DNA from 4 places in the Pseudomonas sp. Pso3 genome. Region 3 is predicted to be linked to each of the others. Evidence: predicted binding sites of a transcription regulator. Region 3 holds the regulator's gene; each other region holds the start of a gene.
The links. The regulator FliA, encoded in region 3, starts transcription of late flagellar genes. The targets are predictions, from matches to a motif close to CTAAAGTTTNNNNNNNNNNNGCCGNTAA.

Region 1: ACZ5R1_RS21690 (methyl-accepting chemotaxis protein) is a predicted target of FliA. The motif match lies at 2,334-2,361, and genes of this name have one in related genera.
Region 2: ACZ5R1_RS18885 (methyl-accepting chemotaxis protein) is a predicted target of FliA. The motif match lies at 2,207-2,234, and genes of this name have one in related genera.
Region 4: ACZ5R1_RS16390 (methyl-accepting chemotaxis protein) is a predicted target of FliA. The motif match lies at 2,506-2,533, and genes of this name have one in related genera.

Annotation. Positions count from the first base shown of each region.
Region 1 covers NZ_AP043687.1:4,615,154-4,619,375, forward strand. Annotated here, with positions in the region: gene ACZ5R1_RS21685 (hypothetical protein) at 1-157, shown strand, start outside; gene ACZ5R1_RS21690 (methyl-accepting chemotaxis protein) at 209-2,266, opposite strand; gene ACZ5R1_RS21695 (xanthine phosphoribosyltransferase) at 2,447-3,019, shown strand; gene ACZ5R1_RS21700 (YkgJ family cysteine cluster protein) at 3,023-3,427, shown strand; gene ACZ5R1_RS21705 (YkgJ family cysteine cluster protein) at 3,582-3,896, opposite strand; gene ACZ5R1_RS21710 (peptidoglycan D,D-transpeptidase FtsI family protein) at 4,026-4,222, shown strand, end outside.
Region 2 covers NZ_AP043687.1:4,016,307-4,020,528, forward strand. Annotated here, with positions in the region: gene ACZ5R1_RS18880 (LexA family protein) at 1-84, opposite strand, end outside; gene ACZ5R1_RS18885 (methyl-accepting chemotaxis protein) at 181-2,199, opposite strand; gene ACZ5R1_RS18890 (N-acyl-D-amino-acid deacylase family protein) at 2,375-3,838, shown strand; gene ACZ5R1_RS18895 (transporter substrate-binding domain-containing protein) at 4,104-4,222, shown strand, end outside.
Region 3 covers NZ_AP043687.1:1,653,440-1,657,661, reverse strand. Annotated here, with positions in the region: gene ACZ5R1_RS07795 (chemotaxis protein CheA) at 1-874, opposite strand, end outside; gene ACZ5R1_RS07790 (protein phosphatase CheZ) at 901-1,689, opposite strand; gene ACZ5R1_RS07785 (chemotaxis response regulator CheY) at 1,709-2,083, opposite strand; gene fliA (RNA polymerase sigma factor FliA) at 2,171-2,911, opposite strand; gene fleN (flagellar synthesis regulator FleN) at 2,908-3,738, opposite strand; gene flhF (flagellar biosynthesis protein FlhF) at 3,831-4,222, opposite strand, start outside.
Region 4 covers NZ_AP043687.1:3,459,389-3,463,610, reverse strand. Annotated here, with positions in the region: gene ACZ5R1_RS16395 (DUF2252 domain-containing protein) at 1-493, opposite strand, end outside; gene ACZ5R1_RS16390 (methyl-accepting chemotaxis protein) at 633-2,264, opposite strand; gene pdxR (MocR-like pyridoxine biosynthesis transcription factor PdxR) at 2,614-4,014, opposite strand; gene ACZ5R1_RS16380 (GNAT family N-acetyltransferase) at 4,101-4,222, shown strand, end outside.

The sequences.
Region 1 (4,222 bases), 2.0 Mb from region 3:
CGTACAGGAAGCCCTGGCCGCGACCACCAACAGCCAGGCCGATCTGGCCAGCGAGCTGGTCAATCTGGATGTCGGCAAGTACCAGGCGCTGGCCGGTACCAAGGTCATGCAGGCCTCGCAGGAAACCCTGGGCCGGCTGCTCGATACCCGGGCCTGATCAGAAAGCTTTGAGCAAAAGGGGCGCCCTGAAAGGCGCCCCTTTTGCGTGCTAGCCCAGGCGGAAGCGGGTGGTGTTGGCCGTCAGGGTGCGACTGCCCGCCTCCAGACCTACCGCCGTGCTCTGCACCGTGCGCGCATTGCCGAGCAGATCGGCCGCGGCCCCATCGATCTGCTGGATATTGCCACTGACCTGGTCAGCGGTGACCGCCTGCTGTTCGGCGGCGGTGGCGATCTGCACCAGGGTGTCGGAGACGCCCTGCACCGACTCGGCGATCTCTTCCAGCCGCCGCCCCAGCCCGGTGATCGACTGGGCATCGCTGGCGGCCTGGCCGCAGGCCTCCTGCATCAGAGACACGGCCTGGGCCACGGTGCCGCTCAGGCTGCCAACGGTCCCGGCGATCTGCGCCGTGGAGGCCTGGGTGCGCTGCGACAGCGAACGTACCTCGTCGGCGACCACCGCGAAGCCCCTTCCCTGGTCACCGGCCCGGGCCGCCTCGATGGCGGCGTTGAGCGCCAGCAGGTTGGTCTGTTCGGCGATGCCGCGGATGACGTCCACCACCTGCTGGATCTGCCCGGCCTGGGCATTGACCTGGGCCATGGCCGCAGCTGTCTCGTCCAGGCGCTGGTTGAGGCGCTGGATGCTGGCGGTGGTCTGGCGACTGTCACTCTGGCTGGCCTCGGCGATGCCGCGCATCTGCTCGGCGCGCCCGGCGGCTTCTTCGCAACTCTGGGCCACGCCCTGGGCGGTGGCGGCCAGTTCGGTGGCGGCGGTGGCGATCTGGGTGATCTGCTGGCGCTGGGCTTCGACGGCGCCGAGCGCCGCCTCGGCCTGCTGACCCAGCTCCCCGGACGCCGTGCCCACCTGGCGACTCTCCTGCTCGACCGCCTGCAGACTGCCGCGCAGCTGCACCACGGCCAGGTCCAGGGCGCGGCCGATCTCGGCCAGTTCGTCCTGGCCAGTCACCTGGGCCGAACGGGTCAGGTCGCCGTCGCGCAGGCCTTCGGCCAGGGTGGTGATGCGCCGGGCGCTGCCACGAATGGCGGCCTGCATGCACAGCAGCAGGTAGCAGGTCACCACCAGCAGGAGACCGAAGCCGGCGGCGATGGCGGCAAAGCTGCGCACGGCATCGGCGCCATAGTATTGCAGCCGTTGGTCCAGGTTCTTCAGGGTCTGCTGGCGGAAGGTCTGCAGACCCTGCAGGACCCCGTCCAGGGTGGTTTCGAACTGCTCCGGCTTGAGCGTGATCTCGCCGCCGAACACTCCCTGATCGAGGGTCTTGAGACTGGCGTCCAGCTGGCTGCTGAGCTTCTGGTAATCATCCTTCCAGCCGGCCATGTCGGCGGGCAGCTTGTTGCCGAGCAGCACGGCGACCTTGGCCAGGCTCTCGCTGGAATCGCCGACGCGGGCGCGCAGGTCGCGCAACTGCAGGCGGCTCTGCAGGCTGAACTGGCCGGAGACCATACTGGCCTGACCAACGCTGGCCAGGCGGCCGAGGCGCTCGTACAACTCGACCGACTGGGTGGTGCCGATCTGCATCAGCAGGTAGGTTTCCATCCAGGGATCGAGGATGAGGCCGCTTTCCAGGGCGATCTCCTCGCGCAGCGCCTGCACGGCCCCCAGGGCGGCGGTGAATCTGTCGTAGCCGTCCGGCCACCAGCCCAGGCTGCGCAGATCGCTGACCTCAAGCCCGGCGAGCGCCTGCTGCAGGGTCTTGAAGCGCGCCTGCACATCGGCGCTGGCCCCTTCGCTCTCCAGTTGCTGTCCGAGCTGGGCGAGCCGCTCGCGCCGACTGTCGTTGCGACTTTCCAGGGCGGCGATGGCGGCCTGCACGGCCGGCGTCTCCTGCCGACTGGTGTCGATCGCCTTCCAGCGCGCGGTCAGGTTGCGTCGGAGGGTGAGTTCTTCTTCCACGGCGTCGAGCCGTTGCAGCAGTCGCACGCCACTGCGCTCGCCACTGACAGTGGCCAGCTTGGCCTGGAAATCGGCGCCCAGCAGCCAGAGACTGACCGCCAGCGGCAGGATGAACAGCACCAGCAGCAGGGCGAACTTGCGGGCGAAGCCGAACTGGCTCAGCACGCGCATACCCGGCGACAACAAAACACTCATGTTCGACCACTCCTGTGCCAGCCACCGGCAAGCGTCGGCTATCCGTTGCGGATAGCTATAGGACGATTTGTCGGCAAACTAACGACTTTCTTGAAAGATAGGGCACAATCGCCGCCCTCCCGTATTCCCAGACCCGGTCCTGCACTCAGGCCCGGGCGTTGCCGTTAAAGGACCGTCCGCGTGGAACGCCTCAAAGCCAAGATTCGCAGCGAAGGCCAAGTACTCTCCGAGCAGGTGCTCAAGGTCGATGCCTTCCTCAACCACCAGATCGATCCGGCGCTGATGCGCGACATCGGTCAGGAGTTCGCCCGCCGCTTCGCCGACGCCGGCATCACCAAGATCGTGACCATCGAAGCCTCGGGGATCGCCCCGGCGGTGCTGACCGGACTGGAGCTGGGCGTGCCGGTGATCTTCGCCCGCAAGCACCAGTCGCTGACCCTGACCGACAACCTGCTGGTGGCCAGCGTCTATTCCTTTACCAAGCAGACGGAAAGTACGATCGCCGTTTCTACCATGCACCTTTCGTCCGACGATCGGGTGCTGATCATCGACGACTTCCTCGCCAACGGTAAGGCGGCCAAGGCGCTGATCTCCATCATCGGTCAGGCCGGGGCCCAGGTCGCAGGGCTAGGCATCGTCATCGAGAAGTCCTTCCAGGTCGGTCGCGCCGAACTCGACGCCCAGGGCTATCGCGTCGAATCCCTGGCCCGCGTCGCCTCCCTGGCCGACGGTCAGGTCACCTTCGCCGAGTAAGCCATGGCTCAGATACTGCGCATTCTCGGGGCCGATCTCGATCGCACCGAAACCTGGATCCGTTACGACAAGGCCATGTGCCTGGACTGCGTGTCCAGCTGCTGCACCCTGCCGGTGGAAGCCCGCCTGTCCGATCTGATCCGCATGGGCGTGGTGGACGAATTCGAGAAGGGCGAGCCGCTCAAGGACATCGCCAAGCGACTCAAGAAGGACGGCGTGGTCGAGCGCCTCAATGCCAAGACCGGGCTGTTCACCCTGGTGCGGCTGTCCAACAACGACTGCGTCTATCTGCATCCCAAGACGCGGCTGTGCACCATTTACGACCAGCGTCCGGAAACCTGCCGCAACCACCCAAGGGTCGGCCCGCGCCCGGGGTATTGCGCCTACAAGCCGCAGAAGCTGCGTTGAATCCCTGATCGCGGCCATGCCGGTGCGCCGTAGCGACCGCTCTGGCTTGGACTATCGCGGCCATGGGCCGCTCCTACAGAAGCCTCATCTCCTGTAGGAGCGGCCCATGGCCGCGATAAGACTTCCCGGCGGCCGAGCCTTTCAGGCGAGTCGCTCAGAAATCACCGCTCTCCATCGCCCTTTTCATATCCTCCCGCTCCTCCAGACATTCCGGGCCGGCCATGTCGAAGATCCGGCAGACCCAGGGCCGCACCTCGTAGATGCTGCAATTCATCTGCTCGCGATCCAGGGCGGCGCACCAGCCGTCGTCGAGGCGCTTCATGCGGGTACCGGTCCAGTCTTCCTCGATGTAGCGGGCGGGCACGCCGGCGTCGTCGAACAGCAGGACTTCCTGGCGGCAGCACCAGGCCTGACAGCTCTCGCAGGTCACGGTTGGGGTGGAAAGATCGTGCAGGGGGATGTCGCTCATGTGCGCAGTGTACCGCCCCCGACCGCCCAGCGGTTTCCGGCCGATGGCTGGAGCAGTTACCATGCGCGTCCCTGACGGTTGTAACCAGTTGTGACCATGCCCAAGCCCTCTTCTCGCGCAGGAGCCGCCATGACGGCCGCACCCCGCTATCGCTTCTATGTCGTGGTCGTCGTGCTGGTCCTGCTGACCTGCGTGGTCGCCGGCCGCATCACCTACCTCAAGCTGTTCGATGCCGCCTTCCTGGGTGACCAGGGCGATCGCCGCTCGGTGCGCCACATCGCCATTCCGGTGACCCGCGGCATGATCACCGACCGCAACGGCGCGCC
Region 2 (4,222 bases), 2.4 Mb from region 3:
CGGGAAGCCGCACGGCAGGCGAAAATCATAGAGCGGCAGCCGGGTGTCGGACGATTCCAGGCAACCCAGGACGGTAACGGACATGACAAGGCGCTCCTGCGGATAACTGTCTATTTATACAGTTATCCGCAGCTGCCGTGTTGTAAAGTCCGACCTAATCTGCGCCGATGAGCGGCGCCGTCAGGCGCTGAGGCGGAAGCGCGAGACGATGCCGCGCAGGTCCTGGGAGAGGCCGGCGAGGCGTTCGGCGGTACCGGCATCGGACTCGATACCGGTCAGGACCTGCAGGGTGCTGGCGCGGATGCCGGTGGTGTTGCGGTTGATGTCTTCGGAGACCGCAGCCTGCTGTTCCGCGGCGCTGGCGATCTGCACATTGACGTCGACGATGCGCTCCACCGCGGCGCCAATGCTGGTCAGGCTGACGCTGGCCTGCTCGGCCGCCGCGACGCCGGTCAGGGCATGGCCGCGGCTGGCCTGCATCTGCCCGACGGCCTCGCCGGTGGCGGCCTGCAACTGCTCGATGATGCGGCGGATTTCCTCGGTGGAGGTCTGGGTGCGCGAGGCCAGGGTGCGGACCTCGTCGGCCACCACGGCGAAGCCGCGGCCCTGCTCGCCGGCCCGAGCGGCCTCGATGGCGGCGTTGAGCGCCAGCAGGTTGGTCTGCTCGGCGATGGTGCGGATCACCGCGATGACCCCGCCGATGGCCTGGCTGTGGGTTTCCAGGGCCGCGACCTTGGTGGCGCTGAGGTCCACCTCGGCGGCCAGGGCCTCGATGGCCTGTTGCGTCTGCTGCATCACCCGGGTGCCTTCCCGGGTGGCCTGATCGGCCTGCTGGGCCGCGGCCACGGCGCCTTCGGTGTTGTTGGCGACGTCCGCCACGCTGGCGGTCATCTCGGTGATGGCGGTGGCCACCTGATCGGTCTCGCCCTGTTGCGTCTGCATGGTCGAACGGGCCTGGCCGATGGAGCCGGCCAGGGACCCCGAGGCCTCGGCCACCGCGCTGGAGGCCTGATCCACCTCGCGCAGCGAGCGACCGAAGGCCTCCAGCATCGCGTTCAGGCTACGGCCGATGTCGGCGATCTCGTCACGCCCGAGCAGGGCGGCGCGGCGACTCAGATCGCCCTGGGCGGCGGCGGCGGTCACCCCGACCAGTTCGGCGATCCCCAGGCGCAGGGCCTGGTAGATGCCGGCGAAGGTATAGGCCAGCAGCAGCAGGGCGCCCAGGATCATGCCCACGACCAGATTACGCAGCGTGGTCGCATGCGCCAGACGCTCGGCCAGCAGCTGGGAGAGCTGACCCTGCGCTTCCTCCTGCACCTTGTAGTAGCGGGCGACCACGGCATTGCCCTGGGCACCCAGGGCGCGACCGGAAACCGTACCCTCATTGGTCATGGCCGCCTGCATGCCCTGACGGAAGTTGGCATAGTCGTCCGCCGCCTGGGCCAGGGAGCCCTTGAGGCGCTGGGCCAGCTCCGGCGCCTGCCGCGCCAGGAGTCTGAGGCCCTGCTCCAGTTCGTCGGCGCTCTGCCGTTCCTGGTTCACCACGCTGCGCGCCAGATTCAGACTGGCCGGATCGAAGCGGTTGGTGGCACTCAGGCCGAAGGCCAGGCCGCGCAGCTGGCCGATGAGGTTGATTTCCCGCGGCAGGCGCACGGAGGTGATGTCGATGAGAAAGAGGCTGGTGTAATCCGAATCCAGCGCCAGGCCGGAGGTGGCCGACACGTAATAGAAGAGATTGAGGGTCTGGGTCAGCTGCTCGTTCCAGGCCTCGAATCCCTCCAGCGGGGTGCCGGTGGCTCCCTGCATCAGGCGCTCGGCGCCTCGCCGCAGCTGGCTCAGGCGATCGCCGGTTTCCAGCTGGGTGCCGAGTTCGCGATCCAGCCGGCCGAGGTCGTCATAGGCCTTGAGCAGGTTGTCACGGTTGTTCTGCCAATCCTGCTGGGCCGAGGCATCGCCATCCTGGAGTCGCTTGGTCAGGGCGCGCTGCAACATGCTCAGGCGGGCGACCGGCGTCAGTTGCGTCAGATAGCGCTGACCGTCGATTTCCTGGGCCAGACCGACCCGCTGTTCCTGGATATCCTGATAGAGATAGACGCTGAGAAACACCAGGGGCACCAGGATGATGGCCGCCAGGCAGGCGAATTTGGCGGGGAATCTCAGGCGATTCATTAGGCTTACGACAGGGGTCAACAGATTCATGGCGGGCTCACGGGCGGCAGAGGGGGTCACTTGGGCTGTACCGCCCAATTTGTGACGTAATAGACAGAGTTTTCTGTAACAGTTCTATCGCTATCGGCCTGCCGTCTCGCTTATATGGCCCTTTGCCACTCGACGGTCGAAAGGCGTCTCCCAACGGTCGCAGGATGGCTCTAGCATGCATGATGTAGTGATTCTCAATGCCCTTGTGCTGGATGGTCGCGACCGTCCGGGCCGGGTTCTCGACGTGGCGATTGCCGGCGAGCGTATCCAGGCACTCGGTCAGTTGGCCGGGCAACCGGCACGGGAGGTCCGCGATGGCCGCGGCCTGGCGCTGGCGCCCGGCTTCATCGATGTCCATACCCATGACGACACCATGGTCATCCGCCGCCCCGAGCAACTGCCCAAGCTCAGTCAGGGGGTCACCACCGTGGTGGTCGGCAACTGCGGCATCAGCGCCGCCTCGGTGCGGTTGCGTGGCGAGCCGCCGGATCCGCTGAATCTGCTGGGCCCGGCCGCGGCCTTCAGCTATCCCACCTTTGCCGCCTACCGGGCGGCGGTGGAGCAGGCCCGTCCCGGCGTCAACGTCGCCGCCCTGGTCGGGCACACGGCGCTGCGCAGCAATCACCTGGACGATCTCCAGCGCGCCGCCACCCCTGCCGAGATCGCTGCCATGCGCGCCGAATTGCGCGACAGCCTGGCCGCTGGCGCTCTGGGGCTCTCCACCGGCCTGGCCTACGCCTCCGCCATGGCGGCGCCAACCGCCGAGGTTGCCGCGCTGGCCGCCGAGCTGGACGCCGTGGGCGGACTCTATGCCACCCACTTGCGCAGCGAATTCGCCGCGGTGCACGAGGCCCTGGACGAAGCCCTGGACATCGGTCGCCAGGCCCGGGCGCCGGTGGTGGTGTCCCACTTCAAGTGCGCCGGGGTGGACAACTGGGGCCGCGCGCCGGAGTTGCTCGGCGCCCTGGCGCGGGCCGCCCACGGACAGCCGGTCGGCTGCGACTGCTATCCCTATGCCGCCAGCTCCTCCACCCTGGATCTCAAGCAGGTCACCGACCGCCACCGCATCACCATCACCTGGTCCACCCCGCATCCCGAGTGCGGCGGCCGCGACCTGGCCGCCATCGCTGCCGACTGGGGCCTGGACCTAGAGACCACCGCGCGCCGCCTGCAACCGGCCGGTGCCGTCTACTACGGCATGAGCGAGGCCGACGTGCGCCTCATCCTCGCCCATCCGCTGAGCATGATCGGTTCCGATGGCCTGCCCGAGGACCCCTTCCCCCATCCGCGGCTCTGGGGCGCCTTCCCGCGGGTGCTCGGTCACTTCAGTCGCGACCTCGGCCTCTTTCCCTTGCACACCGCCGTGCACAAGATGACCGGCCTCTCCGCCGCCCGCTTCGGCTTGGCGGGTCGCGGCCTGATCGAGCCCGGCGCCCAGGCGGACCTGGTGCTGTTCGACCCCGCCCGCATCCGCGACGTGGCCGACTTCAGCGAGCCGCAACGGCCTGCCGAAGGCATCGAAGCGGTCTGGGTGAATGGGCAACTGGCCTATGCACCGGGGCAGGCCATTGGCGAGCGTCATGGTCGCTTCCTGCCGCGCGCCGGGGATCTGCGGTCGACCTTCCCACGTTCCGCTTGAGCGCTACCAGGTAACGCCTCCAGCTGGTGCATCCCCGTTACCTTCCGCCACCTCCCGGTGCCCCCTGGCGCACCGGGAACCCCTTCGGCTGCCTGTCCCCCGTGCCAAGCCCTTGATTTGCAACGTCATGCGAATAGCTGGCACAGTCGCTGCAATCTATTCCGTTGTTACGAACACACTTCCGCTATAACGGAAAAGGAGATACGCGATGACAGGCAAGACGAAGGGGTGGAAAACGCTGGCGCTGCTGGTCGGCCTGGTCGCCATGACCGGCGCCCAGGCGGCCAAGCTGGATGACGTGCTCAAGCGCGGCCATCTGGTCGTGGGCACCGGCAGCACCAATGCGCCCTGGCACTTCCAGGGCGCCGACGGCAAGTTGCAAGG
Region 3 (4,222 bases):
CGAGCAGGGATTCGAATTCGTCGTCGGTGATCTCGTCACCGCTCGCCGCGGTTGCCGGAGCCGCTGCGGCCGGGGCTGCAGCGACGGGTGCCGCGGCTTCGCTGGCGACGAACTTGCCCTTGCCGTGCAATTCGTCGAGCAGGGCCTCGAATTCATCGTCGGTGATGTCTTCGCCACCGGGCGCGGCAGCGGCAGGGGCCGCAGCGGCAACCGGCGCAGCGGCCGGCGCCTCCTGGAACTTGCCCTTGCCATGCAGCTGGTCGAGCAGGGCTTCGAATTCGTCATCGGTGATGTCGTCGCCACCGGCGGCTGCCGGCGTTTCCGCTGCCGCGCTCGGCTCGCTGCCCAGGGCATCGAGCAGATTCTGGAAATCGGCATCGCTCAATTCCGGCTCGGCCGCCGCAGCGGCGACCGGAGTCGGTTCCGCGACCACTGCCGGAGCGGCAGCCACGGGCGCAACCGGAGCCGGCGCCGGCGCACTGCCGGCGGGCTCGGCCAGGCGGGCCAGGGCCGCCAGCAATTCGGGCGAAGCCGGGGTCGGCTCTTCGCGTTCACGGACCTGACCGAACATCTCGTTGACGGAATCCAGTGCTTGCAGCACCACATCCATCAGCTCGGCATCCACGCGGCGTTCGCCCTTGCGCAGGATGTCGAAAACGTTTTCCGCGATATGGCAGCACTCGACCAGGGTATGGAGCTGCAGGAAACCGGCACCGCCCTTTACGGTATGGAAGCCACGGAAAATGGCGTTCAGCAGATCCATGTCATCCGGGCGGCTTTCCAGCTCGACCAATTGTTCGGACAACTGTTCGAGAATCTCGCCGGCCTCTACCAGGAAATCCTGGAGGATCTCTTCATCGGCGTCGAAGCTCATTCCTGCACTCCCCAAGAGGGTCTGGGTCAAAAGCCCAGACTGGATAGAAGATCGTCGACGTCGACCTGAGCGGCCACGACGTCTTCACGCTTATCGGCATGAATCTGCGGACCTTCACCCTTCATCGTCTTTTCTTTTCGATTCTGTTCGATCAGCGCGGTGTGATCGTGACTGAAGCCGGTATAGCGATCGACCTGGCTGGCCATCATCACCAGCTTGACGAGGTCTTTCTCGATCTGCCCGACGAGATTGACCACGCGCTTGATCACCTGACCGGTAAGGTCCTGGTAGTCCTGCGCCAGAAGGATGTCGTTGAGCTTGGCCGACAGTTGCTCGGCGCTGCTCTCGCTGTGACTGAGGAAGGCGTCGACGCGCTTGGCCAGCTCGCGGAATTCGTCCGCGCCCATTTCCCGGCGCATGAACTTCTTCCAGTCGGCATGCACGGCGCGGGCTTCGTCGCCGAAGTTGCCTACCAGCGGGGCGCTCTCCTCCACCAGATCCATGGTCCGGTTGGCGGCGTTCTCGGTCATCTTCACCACGTAGGAGAGACGATCGGTGGCATCGCTGATCTGGGAGACCTCTTCGCCGGCCATGCCGCGCGGATCGATCTCGAAGTTGACGATGGCGTTGTGCAACTCGCGGGTCAGCTTGCCGACTTCCTGGTAGAGACCCCGATCGCGCAACTGGTTGAGTTCATTGATGACGTGCACGGCCTGGGTGAAATCGCCGCTTTCCAGGCATTTCACCAGCTCTTGGGCGTGCTGTTTGAGATTCGACTCGAAGTCGCTGAAGCTGTTGGAGCCAAGCTGATCCATAACGTCCCCGCGGCTTTCTTCAGCCGTTCACCCGCTCGAAGATCTTGTCGATCTTTTCTTTCAGCACCTGGGCGGTGAAAGGCTTGACCACATAGCCGTTCACGCCGGCCTGAGCGGCTTCGATGATCTGCTCGCGCTTGGCTTCGGCGGTCACCATCAGCACTGGCAGGGTCTTCAGGCGCGCATCGGCGCGCACCTGGCGCAGCAGGTCGATGCCGGTCATGCCGGGCATGTTCCAGTCGGTGACGAGAAAATCGAAGTTGCCGCTCTGCAACATCGGCAGCGCGGTGTTGCCGTCGTCCGCTTCGGCGGTATTGGTGAATCCCAGATCGCGCAGCAAATTCTTGATGATGCGTCTCATCGTGGAAAAATCGTCCACGATGAGGATTTTCATGTTCTTGTCCAAGTCGACCTCCGTCCTAATCCGCACACACGCCGCAAGGCGCGTCTAAGCAATCGTAGTAGCCTGAGTACCAGCCGGTTAACGCGAACGCCATTCCGCCAGCCGCGCCCGCAGGCGTGCCGCGCATTGACTGTGAAGTTGGCAGACGCGTGACTCGCTCACGCCCAGCACCTCGCCGATTTCCTTGAGGTTGAGTTCCTCGTCGTAATACAGCGAGAGCACCAGACGTTCACGCTCCGGAAGATTGGCGATGGCGTCGGCCAGGGCCTTGCGGAAGCGCTCGTCCTCCAGACCGCGACCGGGTTCGAGTTCATGCGAACCGCTCTCCTCGAGCCCATGCTCACCACCCTCCATGAGGTCGTCGAAACTGAACAGGCGACTCCCCATGGTGTCGCCAAGGATGCCGTAGTACTCATCCAGACTCAATTTAAGTTCGGCCGCGACTTCGGAATCTTTAGCGTCGCGACCGGTGCGCGCTTCCACCGCGCGAATGGCGTCGGTGACCATGCGCGTGTTGCGATGCACCGAGCGTGGCGCCCAGTCGCCCTTGCGGACCTCGTCGAGCATGGCGCCGCGGATGCGGATGCCGGCGTAGGTCTCGAAGCTGGCGCCCTTGCCGGCGTCATATTTGCGCGAGGCCTCCAGCAGGCCGATCATGCCGGCCTGCATCAGGTCCTCGACCTGCACGCTGGCCGGCAGTCGCGCCAGGAGATGGTAGGCGATGCGTTTCACCAACGGCGCATAGCGGTTGATGAGTTGCTCCTGCTGGGTACGTTCCGAGGTTTTGCTGTACATGCGAAGCCCGCTGGATGCTGTCATGCGTGGGTACCGATGGCTGGTTGCACAAGGCGCTCGACAAAGAACTCGAGATGGCCGCGCGGATTGGCGGGCAACGGCCAGCCATCGACTTTCTGAGCTACCGCACGAAAGGCCAGCGAGGCCTTGGCACGCGGAAAGGCTTCGAACACGGGGCGCTGTTTCTGCACGGCTTTGCGCACCGCCTCGTCGAACGGAATGGCGCCCACATACTGGAGGGCGACATCCAGGAATCTGTCGGTCACCTTGGTCAGCTTAGCAAAGAGATTGCGACCTTCCTGGGGCGTCAGCGCCATGTTCGCCAGGACCCGGAAACGGGTGACGCCATGGTCGCGATTGAGCAGCTTGATCAGGGCGTAGGCATCGGTGATGGAGGTGGGCTCGTCGCACACCACCACCAGGACTTCCTGGGCGGCGCGAACGAAGCTGACCACCTGGTCGCCGATGCCGGCCGCGGTATCGACGATGAGCACGTCGAGGTTTTCGCTGATGTCGCTGAAGGCCTGGATCAGACCGGCGTGCTGGGCCGGCGTCAGATTGACCATCGCCTGGGTGCCCGAGGCCGCCGGGACGATGCGGATGCCGCCCGGGCCGTGCAGCAGCACGTCGCGCAGCTCGCACTCGCCGGAGATGACGTCGGCCAGGGTGCGCTTGGGCGACAGGCCGAGCAGAACGTCGATGTTGGCAAGGCCCAGGTCGGCGTCGAGCAGCATGACGCGCCGCCCGATATCGGCCAGGGCCAAGGCCAGGTTGACCGACACGTTGGTCTTGCCGACACCGCCTTTACCGCCCGTGACCGCTATGACTTGGACGGGATGCATGCTACCCATTGCCTGATACCTTTGATTGAAATCCGTCACACTTTAGACCAAGTGCATTTGGCGTGCCCAGGCATGCGATGCACCACTACCGTTCGTCTGCGCTAACCGGCGCGGCGGGCATTGCTCTGATACAGGCCGGCAAGCATGCCCGCCATGGTTTCTTCGCTCGGTTCCTCGGGGGCCTGCAGGCTCACCGCGCGGCTCACCAGCTGGTGGCTGCGGGCCGGATGCAGGTCGTCCGGGATGCGCGGGCCGTCGGCGATGTAGGCCACCGGCAGGCGCTGGCTGATGGCCAGACCCAGGGCTTCGCCGAGACTGGCGGCTTCGTCCAGCTTGGTCAGCACGCAGCCGCTCAGGCCGCAGCGCCGATAGCTGTGGTAGGCCGCCTTGAGCACCTGGCTCTGGCTGGTGACACCCAATACCAGATAGTTGCGAATTTTCAGCTGGCGGTTGGCCAGGGCTTCGAGCTGCACCTTGAGCGCCGGATCATTGG
Region 4 (4,222 bases), 1.8 Mb from region 3:
CCATGCGCTCCTTGGCCAGGTGCTTCCAGGTACGCTGCACCGCGCTGCGCATTCCGGCCTTGACCTGAGCGGGGCGCGGGACCTCGCGTTCGAGATCGTCTTCGAAGGCCACCTCGTAGCCGCGCATCATCTCTTCGAGCATCCGCGCCGTGGTCACCCCCGGCAGGTCGGAGCCGCGCGCCGCCGTGGCCAGCGACAGCGCCAGGCGCACCAGGTCATGGGCCGGATTGCCGACCACGGTCTGATCCAGGTCGCGGATGTTGACGTCGGTGGAGCCGTGCAGATCGCCGGTGGGGCCCAGGTTGCCGGCATGGCAGTCGCCACAGATCCATACCGCCGGCCCATTGGGCAGGTTGCGGCCGGGCTGGCTGTGCAGCCACTCGTAGAACTGCACCGTGCTGCCGCGGACGTAGGCGTGGGCGGAGCGAGCCATTTTCAGATTGCGCAGCTGGTTGAGGCGGGGCAGACGATCGACGGGACGTGGGGTTTTCATGCAGGGCGCAGGCCTTGAGGGAGACGCCTTTGTGACCGTTGCGCCTGGCAAATGTTGCAGGGTGTTTCGGTGGGCCTCTCCCGGCCAGACGCCGGGGGAGGCTGCTCAAGGTTCTCGCGCGAACGCCCCGCCTCTGGCGCTAGCAGCGGAACTGCCCGATCTGGCGATTCAGGTCGTTGGCCAGGGCGTCGAGGGACACTGCGGTCTGCACCGTCTCGCCGATGGCTTCGCTGTTCTGCTGGGCCATCTGCGCCAGGCGCTCCACGGTACGGGCCACGTCGTGGCTGGCGGCGGTCTGCTCGCGCAGGGCCAGGGAGATCTGGTTGACCACCCGCACCACCTTGTCCGAGGCGGTGTTGATACTGACCACCGCCTCACCCGCCTGGTTGGCCAGGTCGACCCCACCGTTGACCTGGCGCACGCCCACTTCCATGTCGCTCATGGCGGCCTGGGTCGCCGCCTGGATCTTCTCGATCATGGCGGCGATCTCCTGGGTGGAATTGGTGGTGCGTTGCGCCAGCTGGCGCACCTCGTCGGCCACCACGGCGAAACCGCGTCCCTGTTCGCCGGCCCGCGCCGCCTCGATGGCGGCATTCAACGCCAGCAGGTTGGTCTGGTCGGCGATGCCCTTGATCACGCTGACGATGGAGGAGACCCGCTCGGAATGCTCGCCCAATTCGCCGATGCGGGCGGCCGAGGACTGCACCGTGCCGGCGATGGATCTCATGCTGTCCACCGAGGCCTGGATGGTCTGGCCACCGTCCTGGGCCAGTCGGCCCGACTGGCTGGAGAGGTCGTGGGCTTCCCCGGCGTTGTCGGAAACGTGGTTGATGCTCACGGTCAGCTCTTCCACGGTAGCCGCCATGCTGGAGGCGGCGCTGGACTGTTCCTGGGCAGCGGCGGACAGCTGCTGGGAATTGGCCGAGATGCTGTGGGAGGCGGCCACCAACTGGTCGGTGCCCTGCTTGATCCCCTGGATCATGCCGCGCAGCTTGTCCTGCATCTGGCCGAAGGCGGTCAGCAGCTGGCCCAGTTCGTCGCGTCCGCCAGTGGGAATCGGCGAATCCAGCTGGCCGGCGGCGATGGTGCGGGCGATGGCGACGGTCTGGTTGAGCCGCCCAACGATGGTACGGGTCAGCGACCAGGCGATGCCCAGCGCCAGCAGGGCGGCGAGGATGCCACCACTGATGAGGATCGCCATAGCCTGCTGCTTGGCGTCGGCCATCGACTGGGTCCGGCCGTCCAGCAAGGCGTTCTCACGGGTCTTGATCTGCGCCAGCAACTCGCGCATGCCATCCATCCTGCCCTTGTCCTGGGCGGTGGCGATGCGGGCGGTCAGGGCATCCAGCGGCTGGGTACCGGCATTGACCTGCCGGCGCAACGCCAGGATCTGCTGGACGGACTCGCTATTCCACTGCTGCTTGGCCTGGCCCAGCTGGGCCAGATCGGCCTGCTGGGCGGGGTTGTCGCGAGTGAGCTGAGTCAGCTCCTGCAACTGCTCGGCGAAGCGCTGCTCACCCCTGTTCAGGGGTTCGAGAAACTCTTCCTTGCCGGTCAGGGCGAAACCGCGCATGCCGGTTTCCATGTTGACCAGCGCCAGCAGGGCCGCGTCCGAATCCTGCAGGACATGGTAGGAATGAATGTTCTGCTGAACCGCCAGATTGACCTGGTTGAAGCCCTGCCGGGCCGCCAGGATCAGCGCCAGGATGATGACCAGAATGGCACCGAAGCCGAGTCTGAGTTTGTTCGCGATGGTCAGCTGTTGCAGCATGGGAAGGCCTCACGCGCCAGGTTGTCGACTCACGCCCAGAGGGCAACGTTTTGGGAGTACAGCGAACGAGCGGAGGGAAACGCGACTGATCCGTGTCTTGCGTGGACGGCAGGGAAGCGTGGCTCCTGGTAGTGCAGGTATCGCGGGTGACTCCGCTCGCGCCGCTCCCTGCGGAGTGGGTGCCAAAAAAGGCTTTGTTTCCAATCAAGAGTGGCAGGCTAGAGCCTCCGAGCCTGGTCTTTGAACGGTCGCACCTGAAAAAGTTTTATGTGATGCAATAAACATTTTTGCGCTTCGGGGCAGCCCCTGATGACGGGACGGGCGAAGGGTCGAGACGAACAGCGAGCGGTCAGGGCGCCAGCTGAGCCAGCCGCCGGGCCAGGGCTACGGCTTCCGCCGCGCTGGCGACATTGGTGAAGCCCAGCAGCAGGCCTTGGGCACTGGGCGTCTCCAGATACCAGCGAGACAGGGCCTGGACCGCCAGGCCGTCGGCCTGGGCGGCCTCCGCCCAGCGGCGATCGTCGCCCTGGGTCAGGCGTGCCAGCAGGTGCAGGCCGCCGGCCTGCAGGTCGATCCGCATCGCGTCGCCCAGCGCGCTCGTCAGCGCCTCGGCCAGCCACAGGCGGCGCTGTCGGTAGAGGGTGCGCATGCGATTGAGATGGCGGGCGAAATGCCCTTCTTCGAGAAAGCTCGCCACCGTGCCCTGCAGCAGCAGGGGAGCGTGGTTGTGCAACCGATCGGCGCTGCGACTGAAGGCGGCGACCTGGGCGGGCGGCACCACCAGGTAGGCGAGGCGCAGGCCGGGAAACAGCACCTTGCTGAAGGTACCGGTGTAGAGCACCCGTCCCCCATCATCCAGACTCTTGAGCGCGGGCAGCGGCTTGCCCTGATAGCGGTATTCGCTGTCGTAGTCGTCCTCGATGATCCAGGCGTTCTGCCGCCCCGCCCAGTCCAGCAGTGCCAGCCGCCGGGGCAGGGCGAGAGACACGCCCAGCGGGCTCTGGTGACTGGGGGTGACCAGGGCGCAACGGGCGGTCGGTGCCCGGGCGAGGCCGGCGGCGACATCCAGTCCCGCTGCGTCCACGGGAACCGGCACCAGTTCCAGGCCGGCGTCCTGCAATGCCCGGCGGGCGATGAAATAGCCGGGCTCCTCGAACCAGCAGGCAGCACCCGGCGCCAGCAGCGTCTGCACGATCAGATCCAGGCAGGCGCGATAGCCCGCGCAGACGAACACCTGCTCCGGACGACAGGCGATCCCGCGGGACAGGCCGAGGTAGGTGGCGAGGGCGGCGCGCAAGCCGGCGTGACCCCGGGCATCGGGATAGACCAGACCCTCCAGTCCCTGGCTGCGCAGTTGCCGCGCGGCCAGGCGCGTCCAGAGCTTGCGCGGGAAGGCGTCCAGCGCCGGCAGACCCAGCTGCAGCGGCAACGGCGCGCCGCCGGCATGGGTTGCCGAGGCCGTCGGCGAGGAGGGTACGGCCGCTGGTGGAGCGGTCGGGCGACTCCACTGCGGCGAGACGATGGTCCCGGCCGGACCGCGCGGCAGTAGAAAGCCTTCGGCGATCAGCTGCTGGTAGGCCATTTCCACCGTGCCCCGGGCCACGTTCAACTCCGCCGCCAGGGCGCGCACCGCCGGGACCCGGTCACCGGGCCGCAGCTGGCCCTCGTCCAGCGCCTGGCGAAAGCGCTGGTAGAGCTGGCGATAGAGCGGCAGGGCAAGGCGGCTGTCGAGGGCGCCGTTCAGGGTCATGGCCTGGTCGTTTGTAGCTTTCTTGGCTCTATAGCCTAGGCCATTGGCGGCCTAGAGTGGCGGCATCTTTCCTGGAGACCCTCACCATGGCCCTGACCTTCCAGCCACTGCTGCCCGATCATCCCCTGTGCCAGGCCAGTCTGCCGCTGATGCAGGTTCTGCGCCCCCATCTCGCCGACGCCGAGCGCTACCAGGCGCAACTTCAGCG